4 regions of the Steroidobacter denitrificans genome follow, and region 2 is predicted to be linked to each of the others. Evidence: riboswitches for the same ligand, from Rfam matches in the RefSeq annotation. Region 2 holds a riboswitch; each other region holds the start of a gene.
What was found. Region 2 has a riboswitch for cyclic di-GMP ahead of ACG33_RS12465 (hypothetical protein). Riboswitches for the same ligand answer to the same signal wherever they lie in the genome.
Positions count from the first base shown of each region.

Region 1: linked by a shared signal. The riboswitch ahead of ACG33_RS01755 (M23 family metallopeptidase) and the one ahead of ACG33_RS12465 (hypothetical protein) in region 2 are both predicted to bind cyclic di-GMP.
Region 3: linked by a shared signal. The riboswitch ahead of ACG33_RS14245 (putative Ig domain-containing protein) and the one ahead of ACG33_RS12465 (hypothetical protein) in region 2 are both predicted to bind cyclic di-GMP.
Region 4: linked by a shared signal. The riboswitch ahead of ACG33_RS16155 (hypothetical protein) and the one ahead of ACG33_RS12465 (hypothetical protein) in region 2 are both predicted to bind cyclic di-GMP.

Region 1 is NZ_CP011971.1:407,734-413,336, reverse strand. Features, by position in the region: gene secA (preprotein translocase subunit SecA) at 1-2,523, opposite strand, end outside; gene ACG33_RS01755 (M23 family metallopeptidase) at 2,714-3,634, opposite strand; cyclic di-GMP riboswitch class I at 3,904-3,994, opposite strand; gene ACG33_RS01750 (DciA family protein) at 4,077-4,391, shown strand; gene lpxC (UDP-3-O-acyl-N-acetylglucosamine deacetylase) at 4,479-5,396, opposite strand; gene ftsZ (cell division protein FtsZ) at 5,546-5,603, opposite strand, start outside.
Region 2 is NZ_CP011971.1:2,766,883-2,772,485, forward strand. Features, by position in the region: gene ACG33_RS12455 (FAD-dependent oxidoreductase) at 1-1,633, opposite strand, end outside; gene ACG33_RS12460 (nitroreductase/quinone reductase family protein) at 1,738-2,259, opposite strand; cyclic di-GMP riboswitch class I at 2,571-2,656, shown strand; gene ACG33_RS12465 (hypothetical protein) at 2,885-4,192, shown strand; gene ACG33_RS12470 (glycosyltransferase) at 4,535-5,603, shown strand, end outside.
Region 3 is NZ_CP011971.1:3,168,559-3,174,161, forward strand. Features, by position in the region: gene ACG33_RS14235 (M16 family metallopeptidase) at 1-72, opposite strand, end outside; gene ACG33_RS14245 (putative Ig domain-containing protein) at 331-2,163, opposite strand; cyclic di-GMP riboswitch class I at 2,354-2,439, opposite strand; cyclic di-GMP riboswitch class I at 2,575-2,661, opposite strand; gene ACG33_RS14250 (HD domain-containing phosphohydrolase) at 2,993-4,843, opposite strand; gene ACG33_RS14255 (response regulator) at 5,071-5,508, opposite strand; gene ACG33_RS14260 (S9 family peptidase) at 5,505-5,603, opposite strand, start outside.
Region 4 is NZ_CP011971.1:2,211,664-2,217,266, forward strand. Features, by position in the region: gene ACG33_RS16145 (glycosyltransferase) at 1-613, shown strand, start outside; gene ACG33_RS15745 (GNAT family N-acetyltransferase) at 622-1,731, opposite strand; gene ACG33_RS15750 (glycosyltransferase family 4 protein) at 1,793-2,896, opposite strand; cyclic di-GMP riboswitch class I at 3,067-3,161, shown strand; gene ACG33_RS16150 (hypothetical protein) at 3,187-3,360, opposite strand; gene ACG33_RS16155 (hypothetical protein) at 3,359-4,456, shown strand; gene ACG33_RS15755 (glycosyltransferase) at 4,549-5,603, opposite strand, start outside.

The sequences.
Region 1 (5,603 bases), 1.1 Mb from region 2:
CCGCTGACGCTCCTCTTCCTCGGCGTCGATATCCGCCTGGGTACGCAGCTGCATGCGTGAGAGCATCGAAACCGTATCATGCTTGATGCGATCGAGCATGGCTGAGAACAGTTCGAATGCCTCGCGTTTGTACTCCTGCTTAGGATTCTTTTGCGCATAGCTGCGCAGATGGATGCCCTGGCGCAGATAATCCATTGCCGCCAGGTGCTCACGCCAGTGGGAATCGAGCTGCTGCAGCATGACCGCCTTCTCGACATAGCGCACCGCCTCCACCCCGTACGCCTGTTCCTTTTGTCGGTACGCCTCCTCGAGTTCGGCAAGCAGCTGCGCCCGCAGCCCGTCCTCCACCAGTTCCTTGTCCGCCTCCAGCCACTGCCTGGGCTGAACCTGTACTGCAAAATCGCGTTCGATCGCCTCGGTTAACCCCTCGACATTCCACATTTCCTCGGGACTGTTGGGCGGCACGAACCGATCCATGATGGCATTCACCACTTCACGGCGAATGCCCGAGATGGCATCGGCGATCTCCTCCGCCGCCATCAGTTCGCTGCGCTGTTGATAGATGACCTTGCGCTGATCGTTCGCCACGTCATCGTACTCGAGCAGATTCTTGCGGGCATCGAAGTTATGCGCTTCGACCTTGCGCTGAGCACGCTCGATCTGCTTGGACAGCATGCGGCTTTCGATGACTTCGCCTTCTTTCATGCCGGCGGTCTGCAGCCAGCGCTTGGTACGCTGCGGATCACCGAATATCCGCATCAGATTGTCTTCCAGCGACAGATAGAAGCGGCTGGAACCCGGATCGCCCTGCCGGCCGGAACGTCCGCGCAGTTGATTATCGATACGCCGCGATTCGTGTCTCTCGGTGCCGATGATGTGCAGGCCGCCGGCCGCAAGCACGGCATCGTGCCGTTGCTGCCACGCCTCGCGTACTTTCAGCCGGCCCGTCTCATCCGCCGGATCGACACTCTGCAGCTCCACTTCCAAGTTACCGCCCAGCACGATGTCCGTGCCTCGGCCGGCCATGTTGGTCGCGATGGTCACGCTGCCTGGTTGACCGGCCTGTGCCACGATACTCGCCTCGCGCTCATGCTGCTTCGCATTGAGCACCTCGTGGGGAATTTTTTCCTTCTGCAGCAGGCCGGCCAGCAGTTCCGAGGTCTCGATCGATGTCGTTCCCACCAACACGGGCTGACTGCGCGCGACGCAGTCGCGGATATCCTCGATGATCGCCTCGAACTTGTCTTTCTGGGTAAGGTACACGAAGTCGGACAGATCCTTGCGAATCATCGGCCGGTGCGTCGGAATGACGACCACCTCCAGTCCGTAAATGGACTGGAATTCGAATGCCTCGGTATCCGCCGTGCCGGTCATGCCGGACAGTTTCGAATACATGCGGAAATAGTTCTGGAAGGTGATCGAGGCGACGGTCTGGTTTTCTTCACGGACTCGCACGTTCTCCTTCGCCTCGATCGCCTGGTGCAGTCCATCGGACCAGCGCCGTCCCGGCATCGTGCGGCCGGTGAATTCGTCGACGATGATCACTTCGCCGTTGCGCACGATGTACTCGACATCACGGTGATACAGGGAATGCGCCCGCAAGGCGGCATTGAGATGATGCATCAGGCGAATGTTTGCGGCGTCGTACAGACTCTCACCCGGCTGCAGCAGGCCTGTCTCCACGATCAGTTCCTCGGCGCGCTCGTGGCCGGCATCGGACAGGTGGACCTGCCGCGACTTCTCGTCGGCCCAGTAATCGCCTTCGCCCTCTTCGCTTTCCTGGCGCCCGAGCCGTGGTGCCAGCGCGTTGATCTTGACGTATAGCTCGGTGCTTTCTTCCGCCGGTCCGGAGATGATCAAGGGCGTACGCGCCTCGTCGATCAGGATGGAATCGACCTCATCGACGATGGCGAAAAACAATTCGCGCTGAACACGATCCTCCAGCCGGAATGCCAGATTGTCCCGCAGATAGTCGAAGCCGAACTCGTTGTTCGTGCCGTAGGTGATATCGCAGGCATAGGCGGCCCGCTTCTCCTCGGATGACTGGCCGCTCTTGATCACGCCGACCGTCAGCCCCAAGAACCGGTACACCGCCGCCATCCATTCCGAGTCGCGCTGAGCCAGGTACTCGTTGACGGTGACGACATGTACGCCTTTGCCAGGCAGGGCATTCAGATAGGCGGGCAAGGTCGCGACCAGGGTCTTGCCCTCGCCCGTACGCATCTCGGAAATCTTGCCCTGGTGCAAGGTCATGCCGCCGATCAGCTGCACGTCGAAGTGGCGCATGCCCAGTACGCGCCGGGCTGCCTCGCGCGTGACGCCAAAAGCTTCCGGCAGCAGACTGTCCAGGGAGGCCCCCGCTGCCAGTCGTTCGCGGAATTCAATCGTCTTGCCCCGCAGCTGCACGTCGCTCAGCGTCTTGAGCGACTCCTCCAGCGCGTTGATGCAGCTGACATTTCGGGTGTAAGTGCCCAACAGCCTGTGATTACGGCTGCCGAACAGCTGCGCAAACCAATTCGCCACGCTGGAACTCCGAAGAATGAGCAGGGGAGAAAGCCGGTTATTGTACACCCACACCGTTTTTCAACGCAGGCGGATAAAATTCCGCCGGTGTTTTACCCGCAAGCCGCGGCCGGCCCGACACCCCATCTTAATCCGCAGGCGGCTTTTCCGCAGACGGCGCGGTGGATGCGATATCCGTCCCGGACGGAGTTCAACGGCGCACAAAACTCATCGGATCGACGGCACGTCCCTGCCTGAGCACCTCGAAATGCAGATGCGGACCGGTGGAACGGCCCGTAGAGCCGATGAGGGCGATGGACTGGCCCTTCTGCACCGTATCGCCGACCGCGACCAGCACCTTTTGATTATGGCCGTAACGCGTCACATAGCCGTCGCCATGATTGACTTCCACCGTAGTGCCGTACCCGAAGCGCTCCTTGGCGTAGGTCACGACGCCCGAGGCCACCGCGACGACTTCCGAGCCTGCCGGACCGGCGAAATCGACGCCTCGATGGAACGCCTTGCGCCCGGTGAACGGATCGGTGCGAAGGCCGTAATAGGAGGATATCCAGCCTTTCGCCACCGGGCGTCCACCCGGCACGATCTGCTGGCTGAGATTGCGCGTGGAGATCAGACTTTCCAGCACACTCAGCTGCCGCTCGCGATCCCTGATCTGATGAGCCAGGTCGTCGAGCATGACGGTCAAGTCGCTGGAGGTCGCCACCGCGCCTTCGACCAGGCCCTCGGGTCCGCCGACGGCCGGCTCGGAATCGAAATTGAACTCGCCTTTATCGAGGTTCGCCATTTCCGTCAGTCGACGACCGAGCGCATCCAGGCGAATCATACGGGCATTCATCTGTCCGACACGACCTGCCAGCGCATCGAGCCGGTCCTGCAGTTCACGACGTGTCTTGAGTACCTGTCCGCGCTGCTCCTCCAGCCGAACGCCCCACTCGCCGACTTGTGCAGCGGGATCCTTGACCAGGCCGCTACGCCCCAGTTGTACACCTGCCGCCAACACGATGGACAGTACGGCGAGTACGACTGCGATCGATACACCCATCGCCAACGGTCGACCGAGTTCGAACTGGCGAGCCCGGCCCAGTCGCCGCGAGAAAACGATCACATTCATGAGATCCGCTCCCCGGGAGCGGTATCACAGGTGCGCGCCGCGGCGGCGGGTGCGAGCGGTATTTGAGATATCAGGCGAGTCGGTCCGAATCGGATCTGCGGTCCTCGGCAGCGCGCGCTCTTTAGGTTTAATCTCACTGTATCCAACTCGCGTCCGATTAAGAATTCCGCTGCGCCCATATCATTCCTGAGCCAGCCGCCGGCAGACGGCGAGCTCGCGGTTGGATTCGCGCGCGGTGGACGCCAACTCGATAAATTCGTGTTGTACATCCTGGCAACCCCGCTATCGTAGCCCGACATCGCGAACCTTAGACCGGTGGCTTTGCGTCCCCGCCTTTCGGCAGGTTTGCCCTGAGCAGTATCTTCTTCAAGGATCCGGAATATGCAGAATCAACCCCTCAAAGATCAAGCACTGGCATGTGCGTCCTGATGTATTTCAGCTGATGTCCGACCATTTGAAGCCTCTGAGCGCCGGCCTCGGCCCCCTGTTCGAGTCCCTGGAACGGCGTTCGCTGACGGTACTCGATCTCACCGCACGGGTCCGGAAATCGCTGGAAGGACCAGAGAAAAATCACATAATATCAGCCAGTTATCGAGGCGAGACACTGATCGTGGCGACCGATTCCGCCGCCTGGTGTCCCTATATCCGCTACGCCCAGGACATTCTGCTCGCCCGCCTCAACCAGACCGGAGAGACCCGGTTCACAAAAATCAAAGTCAAGGTGGGGCGCAAGGATCCGTCGCTCCGTGACGGGTGACAATGCGCGGCACCCGAGGAGGAGTCCGGCCGGCTTCGACATCTTCATGAACCCGACGGCTCCGGCCTGCAGCGCCACGCTCGGCAGCTAAGCGCTCGCCATCGCAGCGACGGGCAGGTAGGAAATCGGCGCATCCTTCACATCGTCGAAGATGACTTCCTCCCAGGCCGAGGGCGTATCGATCAGCTTGCGCGCCAGCTGGTTGTTCAATGCATGTCCGGATTTGTAGCCGCTGAATTCACCGATCAGGCTGCGGCCCAACAAATACAGATCGCCGATCGCGTCCAGGATCTTGTGCTTGACGAATTCGTCTTCGTAACGCAGACCATCCTCGTTCAGGATACGATAATCGTCCAGCACGATCGCATTTTCCATCGTGCCGCCCAACGCCAGATTCCTGGCACGCAGGAATTCCAGATCACGCATGAACCCGAAGGTGCGCGCGCGGCTGATTTCCTTCAGGAAGGAAGTGGTCGAGAACTCCATCGATGCGGTTTGCGCACGCTTCTTGAAAATAGGATGGTCAAACTCGATCGCCAGATTGATCCGAAAACCATTATACGGCTCGAAACGCGCCCACTTGTCCCCGTCACGCACCTCCATGCACTCCAGGATACGCATGAAACGCTTGGGAGCGGCCTGCTCTTCGATACCAGCGGACTGCAACAGAAACACGAACGGTCCGGCGCTGCCGTCCATGATCGGCACTTCTTCCGCCGACAGGTCCACGTAAGCGTTGTCCAGCCCCAGGCCGGCGCAGGCCGACAACAGGTGCTCGATCGTCGCAACGCGGACACCGCCGCTGACCAAGGTGGTGCCCAGCATGGTGTCGCCGACATTTTTTGCCTGCGCCGCCACGTCTACCGGTTCCGCCAGATCGACACGCCGGAATACGATGCCCGTATCGACGGGTGCCGGACGCAGCACCATCAACACTTTTTTACCGGAATGCAGGCCGACGCCGGTGGCGCGGATGGTATTTTTGAGAGTGCGTTGTCGCAGCATTCGGCTCGATTATCCTTCTGCGCACATCGGACGCAGGCCGCGGCACCCTAGCACTGTGAGCAAACAGCGGCAAGTCTCTGACTTGCCGTCACATTTGCAACAGCGTTCGGAGACGGTCTATCGCCCGATGCTGATCGGCCTCCCCGTCTTCAGTCCGCCTGCCGGCGCAGAAATGCCGGAATATCCAGCATCGAGGTATCCTCGACC
Region 2 (5,603 bases):
GACTCGCCAGGTAATCCGCCACGCTGACCGTCTCGTAATAGTCCTCCTGCGACACCAGCGCCACGCGCTGCCCGCAGGCAGCCGCCCCCTGCATCACATCCCAGCCGTACGCCACATGCGCCAGCTCCAGACCCGATACATCATGCGGCACCCGCGGCCGCGCCCCGGTGGCAATCACGATCGCCTCGGGTGACAGCGCCTTGATCGACGCGGCATCCGCTCGGTTCTGCAGACGCACCTCCACCCCCAGGCGCGTCATCTCGTTCTCCTCGAAATAGATCTGATCTTCGAAGGAATCCCGACCCGGCGCCTTGGCTGCGATCAACAACTGCCCGCCCAGACGCTTGCCCTGCTCCAGCAACGTCACTCGATGTCCGCGCTGCGCCGCAATCCGTGCAGCCTCGCATCCCGCCAGGCCCCCACCCACCACGACCACTCGCTTCGGCTTTTGCGCCGGACGATATTGCTGCTCCCAGCGCAGTTCGCTGCCGATCACCGGATTGATCGAACACATCGGCGTATATGGAACATACAGCGACTCGGACGCCTCATCGATGCAGCGCGTGCAGGCGATACAGCGACGAATCTCCCCCAGTCGACCCTCGCGTGCCTTGTTGGCGAATTCCGGGTCGGCGATCCCCGCGCGCACCATCCCCACCAGATCGCAGTACCCCTCCTCGATCAGGTTTTCCGCCAGCACCGGATCATTGATGCGGCCGGTGAACATCACCGCCACCTTTCTGGGCAACCCCGACAGGTCCGCCTTGGCCGCCTTGCCGGCCTCGCGATATTGGGCGTGCGGATAATAGGAATTCGGCACGTACGAGGGCGCTCCCCAGCAATGCCCGGTATCGATGTCGACGAAGTCCAGCAGACCGTGCTGCGCGATCCCATAGAGCATCTCGCGCATTTCCATATGGTCGTAGCCGCCCTGACGAAACTCCTGTGCGCTGATGCGCATGCCCAGCGCCAACGACTCTCCGATACGCCCGCGCACCCGCTTGAGCACCTCCACGACGAAGCGGATGCGCTCGCTCGGCCCGCCCCCCCAGCGGTCGGTGCGCCGGTTGGAAACCGGCGAAAGAAAGGCGTGACCCATGGTCTCGTGCGCGCAATGAATCTCGATTCCATCCGCCCCCACCGACTGCGCCACCCGCGCCGCGGCAGCATATACATCGATGCAATACTCGATCTCCTCCTCCCCCAGCACATGCGGCGTGTAGGACTGCGCGCCGATCATGGGTACTGCCGAAGGACCCCACGCAGAGGTCAGCTGTGTCAGCTGCACCACCGCCACCGAGCCTGCCTCGTGCACCGCGGTGACAAACTTCTTCATCCCCTCGGCAAACGCCGGATACTGATACGCCGCACCATGCGAGGCGCAGCCGATGGACAGGCCGACCTCATCGGCCGTCTCGGGCGGAAACGGCACATCCAGCAGCCAGGTCTCGCTACCGATCCAGCCGGTGCCTCCGCGCGCCTTGGCCACATGATGAGCGATGAAATGCTCATCGATCATCCCCGGGGTCATCGAGGAATTGATGGTGTTGGTCGTCTCGCAGATCCGGTTCGGAACCCGCATCGGACCTATCTGTAATGGCGTGAATAGATGCGTGAATTTCATATCGCTCATGACAGCTTTCCTTCCATCCTCCGTCCCCTCATCCCCCGTCCCGGTCCGCAACCTCGCCTCTCGGTTCGCGATTCGGCCGCTTCTCGCCCCCGCGAAAAATCCGCTCAGGCCGGAGCACTCACCGTCAGCCGCTTCACGGCAAAAGGGCGCTCCGTTTGCATCTGAAAGTAACCCCAGGCGGGAAACACCTTCACCAGCCGCGGCCACAGTGCTTCGCGCTCCTCTGTCGTCACATCGCGCGCCACCGCCGCGTACTTGTCGAAATCAAGCTGCACCCAGCAGTTCGGATTGGCCTGCAGATTCATGATCCAACTCGGATGTTGATCATAGCCGGCCAGCGAGCCCACCACGATCATGTCCTCCCCATCGCGCATGAACACCGCCGGCGTGGTGCGCTGCTTGCCCGTCTTGCGGCCGATCGTCGTCAGCAACAGCGTCGGAAAGCCGCCCTGCGCGTTCTGTCCCGTCGATCGACCCGCAGGATCGGCCAGGTACGCCTCCACATCAGCGTGTGCATCGCTTCTGATCAGTTCCAACGAGGCTGTGCGCTCCTTGAACCAGGCCCACTCCTCATCGTTCATCCAGTCAGGCTTCTGCATGTTCTCTCGATTCGTCTTGGTCACCATTGTCAGCCTCTCCAGATGGGTGATGCGAGATGACGTGCATCTCACGGGACAACTCCTGCGGGACAACTCACACGGGACAATGCCGCGCCGCGGCCTCGCCACGCCCGCCGTGGGTAAACGTGTCTTTTGCGATGGTCGACCCGCCTGGTCAACCCTCATTTGGGGTAGAGCCGCCGTGACTGACGACAGCCGCGAGCAAGACCGTCCTGCCTGTCATGGAGCAGTTTCCGCACGAAATCCTGGCGGGGAATCCTGGAGGGCTCGACATAGAGGGCTTGACATATGCGCCGTCCATGTCAATCATGACATCGTCAAACAATGGGCAAACTCGCCGAAAGGCGGGGACGCAAAGCTTCCGGTCTACAGGAATCATTCCCAGGACAGCGGGGTTGCCGCGGAGCCGCGAACATTGATTCGCGGTTGCCGACTCGCCATCGATCAGCGGTGAATACCGGCCGATCGATCCAGAATCCAAGCGAGACGGACCGTGCAAAGCGACATCCTCCCCGAATGAATTCCCCGCGGGCATTGCGTCGAGCGTCGGCCGCCGGCGAGTTTTACTCGCTCGTGACCGCAGTGCCGGCCCTGAAACAGGCGTCATGGGATCCGTGACCGGGGAACGAGCGTGGCCGACAACACCAGCAAAGTCTTCCAAGCGCCGGCGGTCGAGACCGCCGGTTTCCAGACGGTGACGCATGGCGACGCCGACACCGGGGCAACGCTGTTCGTCATCAATTTATGCGCCTCCATCGCTCCGATCTCGACCGACGGCCGCAATCTTCCAGGCCTGGAGAACTACCGGCTCTATCGAGTTTCACGCCTGGAGGACGGCCGTACCCGCCATCGCCTGCGCCTGGGTTTTTTTTCCAGCGAAGCACACGCCGAGAATGTGCTCGCCCTGGTTCGCCAGCAATACCCGACGGCCTTCACCGCCTGCCTGCACGAGGAAGACCGCAAATTCGCCCGAGGCTACCTGGCGCCGGCCGGCCGCGAAACAGTCGTGAAACCCAGGCCGGCGGCGGCACCCGTTGCCGCACCGACGGCCGGGGAGCGACCGGCGCGCCAAGCACCGGCGGAGCTCGTGGTCACGCCGCTGCAAGCCGCCGGTATCCGGCCCGCCACGACACGTCCCATGCGCCGCTCGCCTCCGCAACTCGATACCACCCAAACGATCCGTGCATTGACGCGCGCGGAACTCGAAGATGAAGGACTGGAAAAGTGGTTTGCCATCCAGTTGGCCGCTTCCGAGCAACCGGTCAATCTCGACACCATGCCGCATCTCGACATCTTCGACGCCTATCGGCTGTACTCGGTGGCCTCGATGAATGCCGGCAAGATCGTGCACTCGCTGCGGCTCGGTTTTTTCAAGGAGGATATTTCGGCCGAAGCGGTCGGCGGCTATCTCAAGACATTTTTCTCGACACCGACGGTTCTGCGCGTGAGCGAAGCCGAGTACACCCGGTTCAAGGCTCCTCCGGAGCAGACACGGCCGGCGGCGAGCGCGGACATCGTCACGCTCACTCCGGCTCGCGCGCCTCGAGCCGACATCCCGACGATAACGCTGGCCGTGCCCACGCCGGACTTCGCCCCCCTGGCAACCGGCGCATTCGAATCGCGGACCGGCGACCGACAGACCGTCGAGCAACTCGATGCCGCAACCACGGGCAGTTTCAAATCCGGTATCAGCGCCTCGACCCTGGCGCAGCTTGCATCACGGCACGAGCCCAAGGCCATTGTGTCTGCGCGGCAGCGTCCGACACCCTCGCGCAACAGGACAGGCATGACGGGCAAGCACAAGGCCCTGGCGCCACGCAGCTTGTCGGAGCAACTGCTGGAAGAAGCTCGTGCCGTCGCACTGTCCGAAAGCGGTATTCGTGAAATTCCCAAGAACGGCTCGCTGTTTTCGCGTCTGGTCGGCAAGCTGACACGTTGACACCGGGCCATCACGACGCTCGGCGCCTCCCGACAGCACAGCGGCACGCTGAAATCCTATCGCCGCACCCAGCGACGCTGCGTACTGCGCCAAGACATCCGACTTGGTGCGCTCCACCAGGACGTCTTGAGTTAACATGTCGCCCGGACCGCCCGCCGGAATCAACCCTTCCCGGCAATACGCAGCCATCCTGACGGCTCGCCGTGGACTCAGCCGTGATTCTCATCCGACGAAGTGTCTTCCATCATCATCCTGCATCCAGTGACCCTGCGCGGCAGCCTGATTGCGGATCATGATATCGGCTCGGGCAAGCGGCCTGCGGCGTTCGCGCCAGCCTGAATCATGAAAGATTCCGGCATCGCCGTGGCGTTGGTTTTCGCCATACTCACGTTCGGACTGTGGGCCTACATGAACCGTCCCGCCGCTGAGCCGCCCTGGCCGGCCCGCGTGCAGGGCATGGCCTTCTCGCCGTTCCACGCCGACCAGGATCCGGCCTATCGCAGACTACCCGACAGAACGCAGATCGAGGCGGATCTGCAGCTGCTGTCCGGCAAGGTCGCCGCGCTGCGCATCTATTCCTCGCTGTACAGCCTGGCGGAAGTGCCGCAGCTCGCCGCACATCACGGCATCAAGATCACGGTCGGCGCCTGGCTGGATACTCGGCGGCACAGCAATGAAGCGGAAATCCACGGAGCCATCCGCCTGGCGCAGGACAATGACAATGTCACCCACGTCATCGTCGGCAACGAAGTCCTGCATCGTGGCGATCTGACGCTCGCCGAGCTGGTGCAGCACATCGACCGAGTCCGGGAAGCGGTGCAACAGCCGGTCAGCACTGCCGAGCCGGCCCATGTCTGGCTGAGGAACCCCGAACTGGCGCAGCACGTGGATTTCGTCACCGTGCACCTGCTGCCTTACTGGGAAGGCATCGGTGTCGAACAGGCGAACGATTTCATTGCCGGCACGATGCGACAGCTGCAAGCGGCTTTTCCCGACAAGCTCATCGTCATCGGAGAGGTGGGTTGGCCTTCCGACGGGCGCACCCGCGGTCAGGCGATCGCCTCGGTCAGTCACGAAGCGCTGTTTCTGCGCCGCTTTCTGCGCCTGGCACGTGATGCAGGCTATGTCTACTATCTGATGGAAGCCTTCGATCAGCCGTGGAAGGCGCGCTTCGAAGGCGCAGTCGGCGCCTACTGGGGCGTGTACGATGTACATCGTCGGCCGAAATTCGAATTCGTCGCTCCCATCGTGCGCGTACAGCGTTGGCAGTTGCTCGCCGTCATTTCGGTGGCGCTCGCCGCCCTCCTGCTGGGACAGCTCTATATGCACAGTACGGCGCTGCGCATCCGCGGACGCGGCCTGCTGGCGATGGTGGTCTATGCGGCAGCCACCGCCGCGGTATGGATCATCT
Region 3 (5,603 bases), 400 kb from region 2:
TCCACCAAGAAGACCTGCCGCCAGCAAACCCTTGCCCGGCAATCCCGATACTCCCCTGCGGACCGCCCGCAACGATAATATCCTGAACCATCCTGAGGAACAGGCCCGATTCCATCCCAGGTATGTCGGCACCACGAACGATGGGCCCAGACAGACTCTCGAAGTCCGATTCATCGGCATGAAGCTCCGGTGTACAGGTCGCAGCCAGAATACACCAGGAGCTGCCGGGGCCGGTGGAGTAACCCTGCAAATATCCAGCCTCAGCGCTGTACCGGATCGGGAACGATTCGTTCCCGATCCGCAAGCCGAGGAACTGTCTCCGAAGAATATCTAAGGTATGGTCTTGCTGGCGATGTTGGACAAACCGCTTTCTATACCGCTGCTGGTATACGCCAGCACTGCGAAATACCAAGTACCTGAAGTGAGATCCTCCACCACGTAGGTGGCCACGCCCGGATTTTCTATATCGGCCGTCTGATCCAGAGTAGAGGCCGACTTGCCGTACTTGACGCGAAATCCTGCCAAATCTGTCAATGGAGTACCGTCGGAATTTTCCGTCGGAGGCGTCCATTGCACCGTCGCAACACCGGTCGAGGACTTGACGACCGTAATCATGAAAGCCGGCAGGCTCGTCGTATTCTTGCCATCGCTGACAGAGATGACGATGTTCGCGTAACTGCCTGCGTCGCTCTCGGCCGGAGTGCCCGACAAGCGGCCGGTATTCGTATTGAACGACGCCCAGGCCGGCAGTCTCTTGATACTGTATGTCAGATTATCACCTTCCGGATCGGAAGCTGTCGGCCGGAAGCTATAGGCCACCCCTGCATTCACGCTCGTCGCCGGCGTACCGCTGATGATCGGTGCCTTGTTTTCCACGGCCTTCACCGTGATCGAGAACGCCGGCAGCGATGCCGTTGCACGACCGTCGCTTACACTGATGACGATACCCGTCGTAGCGCCTACATGGCTATCGGCCGGCGAACCACTGAGCCGACCGGTTGCCGTATCGAAATTTGCCCAGACAGGCTTGTTCTGGATCGAGAAGCCCAGCGTATCTTTATCGGCATCACTGGCGCTGGGAACGAACGAGTAGGCCGCTCCGACATCGATGCTGCCGGGCGGCGTGCCGCTGATCTTCGGCGCCGCATTGGGCTTCTCCTGGACGACGATGGAAAAGGCGCTCAGCATCGCCGAGGCACGCCCGTCGCTCACGCCGATAACGATGTTCGCATAGTTGCCGACCTCGCCGGCCGAGGGCGTGCCGCTAAGCCGGCCGGTGCTGCTGCTGAAAGCAGCCCAGCTCGGACGGTTCGATATCGAGTAGGTCAGCGTATCACCGTCAGGATCGTTGGCGGACGGTTGGAATGAATAGGCCTGCCCTGCTTGAACCGCTGCCGCAGGGGTGCCGCTGATCGTCGGGGCGCGATTGTCGGATCGCACTTCGATGGAAAATGGCGCCAAGGCTGTGCCGGCTTTGCCGTCGCTTACGCTGATCGTGATATTGGCATAGCGTCCAGCCCGGTTCACACCAGGCGTGCCGCTGAGCCGGCCGGTGCTGGTGCTGAAGCTGGCCCAGGAAGGACGGTTGGAAATGGAGAACGACAACCGGTCACCGTCCGCATCCGTCGCGACGGGCTGGAACAGGTAGGCCTGGTTCACCAGAACCGAACCGCTCGGCACACCCGAAATCACCGGTGCCGCATTCACAGCAGGCGACGGCGGCAGATTGCGAGAATGGATACGGATCTTGAACGGACCGACGGAGCGTGTATCTCGCCCGTCGGTCACGGAAATGACGATATCCTCCGTCTCACCTACACTGGCGTCGTCGGGTGTACCGGTCAGCCGCCCCGTCTCGACGCTGAACTGCGCCCAGGCAGGCTTGTTGGTCACGGTAAACTCGAGAAAATCGCCGTCGGCATCGCTGGCCACGGGCATGAACGAGTACACCTCGCCTGCCTGCACCGCTGCAGGCGGCGTGCCCGCGATCTCCGGCGGACTGTTTTCGATGAGAGTCGACTCCACCAGTTGCGATGCCGGCGGCACAGTGCCCGCCGCCGGATCCTGGGAATCTCCACCTCCACCTCCACCTCCGCACCCGCTCAAAACCAGCGCGGCCAGCAACAGCGTTGCGCATTTGTTGAGAATCGTAACACTGCTCATACCTTGCACCTTTGCGTCGTATTGCGCCCGAGGCCACAAAATGATTGCGAGCGATAAATTCGAGGTGGGGCAATGAGCAAGCGCCGCAGGTATGCGCCGTTGGAGCGGCGAGACGCCGCAGGTACGCAACGTGTGCCTGCGAGGCGCCGGTCAACACATGATCTCCGGTCGCTAATGGCGACGTGGTTCATGCGGCAACCCCGCTGTCGTAGGATGGAATCCCGTAGACCGGAAGCTTTGCGTCCCCGTCTTTCGACGGGTTTGCCCGTAACCAATGTTTGCTGCTCCTGTTTCCGTATCTTTGCTCGCGCAACGCACCGCATTGCACGCCGCTATCGTTCGCGCCTGGGGAAGGAACATGCAAAGGAGGAAGATCAAAGGATGACGATAGAGACTCGCATGGAGATTCCTACCGGCAACCCCGCTATCCTGCGCCCTCGCGCGTTCGGACCGGAGGCTTTGCGTCACCGCCTTTCAGCGGTTCTGCCCTTGCGTAGCGGCATCGAGTAGACATCACCAAATATGTGTTTGCAATTGTCGTAGGGCGACGACAGCTCAGTGCAGCACCCGTCTCATTTCACGTAAGTGCGCCAATCGGATGACGCATGCAGACATCGTCTCGAGACGCCGCGGCGCCTGCGCCCGACGACTGAGCAGGCAGGGAGCGGACGAGGAGTACGGCTGCAGCGTGAATACAGAATGTGGCAGGCCGCGGAATGGAGCCGCTGAGGATGCCGTGAGGCGCTGGGGAAGGAGGCAGGAATCAGCCGATCAAGGCATCGCGCGGTGTTCCGCCGCGTGATGCGCCAAGAGATCCTGTCTACCGGATTTATTCCGGCAGCTTATATCCGTGCTGATCGATCAGGCGGATGCAGGCCTCCGCCAAATAGGGGTCATACAGTCGCCCTGCTCCACGTCTGATCTCTTCGATGGCCGCGGCCATGTCGGCGGCAGGGCGGTACGACCGGGATGAGCACATTGCCTCGACCGTATCGGCAATCGCGAGGATACGCGCTTCCAGCAGGATATCCGTCGCCTTGAGACCTCGTGGATAGCCGCTGCCATCATAGCGCTCATGACTTTGATAAATGATATCGGCGATAGGCGCGCCAAAATCGATATCTGCCAGGAGCTGGCAACCCTCATCGACATGGGTACGCATCAGGGCCAGTTCGGTTTCCGTCAATGGCGCCGGCTTGGAAAGAATGGAGGCCGGCACAGCGATGTTGCCGATGTCGTGCAGCATCGCTGCAACTCGTAATGCGTGCTGACGCTCGCCATCCAGGCCGGCTTCACGCCCGATTGCCACCGCCAGCGCGGCCAGGCGCCGTGCCGAACCTGCGGTGTAGGGGTCGTGGTGTTCGCCGACACGCACAAAGGAGTCGATCATGCCCTGCAGCGCAACGTCGGCGCGCTGGAACGATTTGAGTGCCTGTGATTGTGCGCGCTTCATCTGAATGATGCGCAGCAAGCTGTCCGCGAGCATGAGCAATCCCTGCTGATCATCCTGAGCATAGTCGGCATCCCGGTTGGCCACCCCAAGCACCGCCACGACTTCATCGTTCACCACGGCGGGCACCGCTAGATATCGCCCTAGTGCCGGCAGTCCGTCCTGCTGGGCCTTCGGTTGAGCATCGCTGCCGGCAACGGCCTGCCGGCCTTTGATGCACGCTTCCAGGAATTCACCCGGCTGAATCGAACGCGGCGCAGGACTCACCAGCACCGCCTGCCGTTGAGCGGTATCGAACCAGCCCGCCAGGCAAGGGTTCTTCGCATGATCGACGAAGTGTAGCCAGGCCAGCGGACTGTTTATCACGGCGGCGGTCTGCTCCAGGGCATATCGAAGAATCGTAGCCTCATCGGCGCTCGTGGAACCTCTCAGTAGATCGATCACCGCTGTCTGTCGCAATTGAGCGACGCGACCAGTTGTATCCCGCTCGCGCAAACGCTGATTTTCCGTTTTCAGCCCAGCCATCTGCGCTTGCATGCTGGCATGCGCCTGCTGCATCTCCGCCAGGGCTTCAGCATGCATACGCCCGGTATTCTCCAGCACCCGCGCATGGTCGCGCCGCATGGCTTCGAGAGCCTCGGCATGGGTATTCCGCGCCTCGGCATGAGCTCGCTGTGCCTCATTCAACGCAGCCTCCAGAGCGGCGATACGCTGCAGAGAGGTCGTATCGATCAACGCCGTTCGATCCGCGCCCTGAGCCGCCCCCTGGGCCGCTATCTGAGTTGTTGCCTGAGTCGACGTCTGGGAAGGCACTGTCGTGCCGGAGGATGCCGGGGACGCCGATCCGTCGTTTGCCGCAGCCACCGCGCCCAATACTTCATCCAGCGCTGCCAGTAAGGACTCCGGCTGCGCCGAGCGGGCCAGAAACCGCTCAGCACCCAGTTCCAGGGCGAAGCGTTCATACTTCGGATCGTCATGACGGCGCGTATAGAATAGGAATGGTACAGACTGCAGCCGCTCATCCTGTTTCCACTTGCGGCACAGCGCAAAGCCGTCCATACGCGGCAACACGATATCGGAAATGATGGCATGCGGAGGCTCGCGCCTTGCGGTATCCCAGGCGACCAGGCCGTTCGCCGACTTCATGACCCGATGGCCACGACTGGACAGTAACTGCTCGATCGCGCTCTGCTCCGACTCGCGCTCGAATGCAATCAGGATGACACTCATGCCTTGTCTCCCGCCACCGCGTCGATCGCGCCGGCTGCTCATAATTGCGCCCATGCGCACGTCCCGGAAAGGTCTTGGAGTATGCCGTTGGAAGGCTGATTTGGCACGATCGCAACGGCGTTGCCGCCTGCAAAAAGAGACGCAGCGCACACATCCTGGTGCGCCGGCTTGATCATGCTCGCAAGGCTCGTCCGATTCGTACCGTTGCCAGCGGCTTTCGCCGGGAGTCACCCGTTCCCGATCCGATTGACGTTGGTCCAGTATTGACCCAGCTTCGACACCTGTTCTGTGAACTTGCGAAAGTCGACCGGTTTCACGATATAGCTGTTGGCATGCAGTTCATAGCTGCGCAGTACGTCTGTTTCCTGATCCGAGGAGGACATGATCACGATCGGAGTCGAACGCACCTTGGGATCGGCCTTGATCTGCGCAAGCACATCCAGCCCATCGATCTTGGGCATGTGCAGATCGAGCAGCATCAGACACGGGTTGCCGGGTGACCGCTGTGCATAGGCGCCATTGCGGAACATATAGTCCAGTGCCGCTTCACCATCCTGAACCCAGACGACAGGCTGCGCAACCTGACCGATCTGCAGGGCACGAATCGTCAATTCAGCGTCCGTGGCATTGTCATCGGCGAGCAGGATATAGCTGGAAGACATCATGTCGATTCACCCGCAATGGCAGCGGCGCGCTCAGGCGAGCTGTCCCTCAAGGTAATGGCATTCGAATCATTCGCTTGATGCAGAATAAAGGCATA
Region 4 (5,603 bases), 560 kb from region 2:
TAAACAGTTAGCGAACCGCGTCGCCCAACAAGGTGGGCATCCCATCATCCTACCTGACGGTATACCAACCCCCCCTCCAGTAACAAAGATTAAGCTGAACGGCAGGTTCAATATTGTTTTGATCTCCACCTTTGCAGGTGACGAACCTTTCAATATCGTCGTAGATGCAATGCATCTAGCAGAACCAGAAATCCAGCTCTACGTCACCGGCAATCCAGAGAAACTAACCGAAAAAATACGTAACTCTCTTCCAGAAAATATAACTCTCACCGGCTTTCTTAGTGAAAATAATTACTGGTCAATCCTCGCATCTGCTAACGCAATCATGGATTTGACAACGATGGATAATTGTTTGGTCTGCGGCGCCTACGAAGCTATTGCGCTAGAACAACCACTATTACTCTCAAAAAACGCTGCGAGCATGGAGCTTTTCTCCGATTTCGCCGTGTTTACAACAAACACAACTCAAGGACTAATTTCGGCAATTAACCAGCTTCGACTTCGCCACCAAGACATCCGCACTGCCTTTCCAATTGCACGGCAACTTTTTGAAAAAAAATGGAACGCTCATGCGGAGGAGTTACTACGTTTAACTCGGCCGAGCGATTTTTAATGATACTTCTATTGTCGCCCACCGAGTAACGCATCGTATGCGCGATATAAACAACTTCTAACCTTCCCATCAACGTGCTGAACTGATCGAAGCTCAATACTTGCCTGGCTCAGGCGCTGCTTATAGTCAGCCTTCTTACCCTCGCCTGCCAAGAAGTCATATATTTTGACGCCATCATGCGCAGCATCCTCAATCGAAAATCCCAAGTGAAGCAATCCTAGAGAGAGTTTATTATCGAAAGTCTGATCAAATCCCATTTGCAAATTGTATTGTCGTTTTTCAATCCTGACGTCATATAAAATTGAGATCGGTCGCCCCCCTACTAGCAGCCGTGACATCCTTAATATTCCACGCTTCATAGCTGCTAAGATAAAATTAGAATGAAACTCCAACCTCTCACCGCTAAAGGCGGGACTTCCCCATCGGGTGGCATGCAATAAATTTAGCTCATGCAACGCATGTAGCGCTTCCTCTCTCGTGTTGATAAACAAGAATTCCACCCTTCCATGTCTTTCTAATCTGCGCCTCAAATTAAGAAGCGATCGCCGTGCAGAGGCGCTTATGTTCGATAAATAAACCGAGAATCCTCCATCGATATCGGCCTGATAACTAATTGATGCGTCTACGGATCGAGTATAACTAGCGCAGCCAAATCGATGCTCCAATGCCTCCACCCACATATTTGGGGCACGGGTGGAGACAATTATTATTTCAGGATGCGCATACAGTTCCTTGATGTATTTTATACAAGCTTTTTGAACACCAAGGTAAGCGTCCTTCGTAGCAACAATATCCAGATATTCGCTAAGTTGCACATCGGGATTCCGCCAACTCATTCCTACAAGCTGAACAGTAGTCGTTGGAAAAAATACTTTTCTCGACTCACTCCGACAATAAAATGGCGCGATACCGACCAGCATATCTTTACAATATATCGCCAGAACGCATAACTTCGCCTCGAGCTTCGATCCAAAAATACGCCACCATAACGTTGTCCACATCCAAGAATTAAATAGTGGATCAGCATTAGATGCAGACATGATGCGATGGTATTCTTTATCGGATGCAAGCCAGTCGACCTCGCTCCACCGCTCGACCCTGTAATCAATATCAGTCATCCAAGATCTCGACGCCAATGATTCGCACCAGATACGTATTCGCCATTGGTTTTTCGGCGCTTCAATTTGACAAATACAAGTCGCGATAGAGGTTGATATACGCGTCTCCCATCGATTTCGATGAGAATCGTTCGGACAATTCTGCTTTTGCCGTTGCAGCCAACGATAGTCGAAACTTATCGTCGTTATATAGGCGAAGTATTGCTGAACGAATTGATAACGGGTTGGCCGGCGGGATCAATAGAGCCGTCCTTTCGTGCTGAAGAACTTCAGCTAATCCGCCTACGTTGCTAGCGCAAACTGGAGTGCCGGCACACACCGCCTCTAGCAGGGTATATGGCAATCCCTCATGCTGCGAAGGTATGAGGAGAAGGTCTGCGTGTGCCGCAAATCTTGCTCCATCTGATCTGAACCCGTGGAAGACAATCGATGCTTCCCGCGGGCCGCGTTTAGCCAAAGTAGTAAGTGTATAGTACAAGGGACCGTCGCCAACAATATGCAACTTGATCTTATCTGGAACGTCCAGATCTTGCATGGCATCAATCGCATATTGCACACCCTTCACATTCTCTAACCGCCCGAGCACCACTAAATTGAAATACTCCTTTGAGAACTCTTCAGGGCGTATAAGATTAGAAATTCGTGAAGAATCTATACCATTATGAATGATCCTAGAGGCCATGCCTTCGTGTTCGGTCAAACAGGATAGCCGTAGTTCCTCGGTTACATAGACAACGGTAGCTTCGACTCGTCGAGAAAGACTGTTCTCGAGTTTTCTATAAACATTGCTAGTCAGCCGCTGTAGCACACTCCCCCTTCCAACTTCAACTCGACCATGCTCGGTCTTTACAAGCGTGAATCCTTTACGAGGGCGTGCCAACGCCGCCAGAATGGTCGCCTTGTAACCATGCGTATGAACAACATTATAGGTTTGTAGAACAGACCGCAGATCGAACAAGGCTTGAAAATCGAAGCGCCTGCCATTTCCGGTTATGTATGGGTCCGCACCCAGCGCTCGTGCTTGTGTAGCCAACTCTCGATCATGCAACAAGATTAGTTTACATGTGATCGATTGATTTTGTAGATGATCGAGTAGGCTAAGAATCTGGCGTTCAGCGCCTCCAAAAAATTCGCCTGGTGCTACAATAGCTAGCTTGAGATTCATTTATTGGATCCTCTTCGCCGTTAACGCATCATCACCGTGTTGCCAATTAGCGACAGCGAAAACAACAGAACAACTGTGGACCCGAATAATTGACATGAGGCTGGTGGTGAATCTGCCTGTCGCATCAAAGATACTATTGCGCGCCCAAAAGTAGCCTTCCATACTCCGTTTCGCTCGAAGGGCAAAGCTGCTGTAAGGCGGTGACGCAAAGCTTCCGGTCAACCGGCCAGCTCACAATTGAGATCTAAGTTGTGGGGTTATTAGAGGGAATGGGTCATGGATCACAGATTTTATTCATGCTTTCTGCTTGAGTGCATACCATTGGTTGGACTGCGTCTTTCAATACCCTTCCCGATTTTATCGTGCGCATCGACACCAAGACCACTTTGAGCCAACTGGCTTAGTAGTTTGGTATTGATAACAGCCACAATTTGAACTGATAGCAAGTTCTGAGAAGTACTCATGACAAAATTTTCCTTATCCACAGGCATGGCTTCGGTCATATGCACCATTAGCTCGATCGTCCTTGTACCCACCACCCAAGCCGCGCCTACAATCACCACTGTCTCTGGAACCGCAGCTCACGGTGAATTGATCACTGTAAGTGGTTCGGGATTTGGCACCCGTGGCGCATATAACAATAGTGGCATATCATGGAAATCGGGTAAATTTCTCAATTTTCGGTTCAAGGATTTCGAAGATCGTCAACTCAATTCGGACGGCTTCTATGCGCAACGAGGCGGCAGTTCCTGGTCAGCAAATTCATCGGAGCTATCCGTCCAGTCTGGGGGCCCAACCAACTCAGGCGGTTATCTCCGCCGTGCCTTTTCTTCATCGGAGAGTGGGGGCGTCTCAACAGACGTATCTGGCGCGGGAAATCAGCTATATACGACCTTCAAGTTTATGATGCCATCCAACACGCAGTCTGGAAAATTTTTTCGATTTTACGCTAATTCACCTCAGAACAATATTTACCTCTCCGCTGGATGCGGAACCTCGTACCAGGTTCGCGGCTATTCAGAATGCACCGCCGGAACATGCAGCCCAACGACAGAATGGGGATCCGGCCCTTCACTTCAGGCTGGCAAATGGCACCGGATCGAAGTTTGGGCTGACGCTAGCTCCAACACGTTCTCAGTATCTGTAGACGGTACTCAGGCTTGGAGCAAGAACAACTGGCTAGCATCCACTCTTGGCCTGAATTCACATACCATAGATTATCCAAACATGATCGATAGCGCAGAACGAGGCTGCGGCACCGCTGGTTCTTACAACATCGATGATATTTTTATCGACTTCACGCGGGCTCGCATAGAGATAGGCGACGCAGCCACATGGTCGGCGGTTCGTCAAAAGGAAGTCCAGCTGCCTATTTCTTGGGCAAATGGATCCGTTCAGTTCCGCGTAAATACCGGTGAGTTTTCCTCCGGAAAGCAGGCATACTTATACGTGATCGACTCCAGCGGTAACGTCAACAGTCAGGGATATCCGATAACGATCGGCACCACCAGCAAAGCTTTGGCCTCGCCGACTCCTCCGACTAACGTATCTGTTCAATAGTTATTCTGCTTTGTTCACTATATAACAAGGCCCAGGTAGTCATACTTGGGCCTTGTTGTTTTACGAAATCTCTCCTACTCCCTGAGGCACTACTATACGCTGTCCCTAATGAACGATTTTAGAATTTCATACTCCGGCGTCAACTCTACCTGCTCTACATAAACATCATACACTGCAAAAGGTGCACTTTTAATGAGCGCAATATTCTTGGTGTAGGGTTCCCTATTATCTATAGCTAGTCCGCGGAGCTTTTCATTTAGGATGCGCCATGCATTCCGATATCCGGTATTGAGCAAGGCCCATTCCCTTGGCTTAAAAGTATGTGCCTCATCACGTATTCTGCACAGTGCGCTCGGAAGCTCATTATCACTCGCAAGTATTCCCGTCTCTGCCGTGATATGACTTTTGTTAAACCCCCGATTCTCGCGAGAAATAACAACTGGAACCCCCGAGAAAAGACATTCGTATACGCCTCGATTCGCCCCTTCTCTCCGCGTTAGCATTACACCTGCACGAGAACGACGAATTATTCTCGCCACCTCTTCTCTCGGAATACACTCGTGAAACGCAACATTGGTAAGTCCATAGGAACGAGCTAAATCTTCAATATGCGATTGATTCCGGCCTTCCCAGGGATACCCAATCAAGGCTATCGGAGCATCTGCAAGTCCTGCCTCTGCTAAGGCGGAAAAGAAGATTGAATGCCGCTTAACCGGCGACCAACTAGCAACCATTACGAAATCGAACTCCTTGTGCTCCGCTTGAGCCGAAAATACGTAAGGATCAATCCAGTCTCCCGCACCGATCCGAAGCGGGTGCAAATGGCCATTCAGAGACCTGACATACTCAAAATCGAGTTCATCCTGAGCGAGGATAACAACATCGAGGCCGGGATGAATCAGAAGAAGGAATGCATCATCTTGATAACCCCAGGAACTTGGCTCCACAACAATCCGGTAGCGGTTACAAAGAGAATCTAAATCAAACAGAGCGACGAAACTACTAATAGACTCTGTGTACTGGAGATAGAGAACCCCTTTCTCCCCGGTACCAGCATTGAATCGTTTAAGAACTAACAGATTACCCTGCCGGTGATCACTGTCGTTCTCTCGCGGAAATTTCATTGCTGCAGCTAGTGCACTGCCAT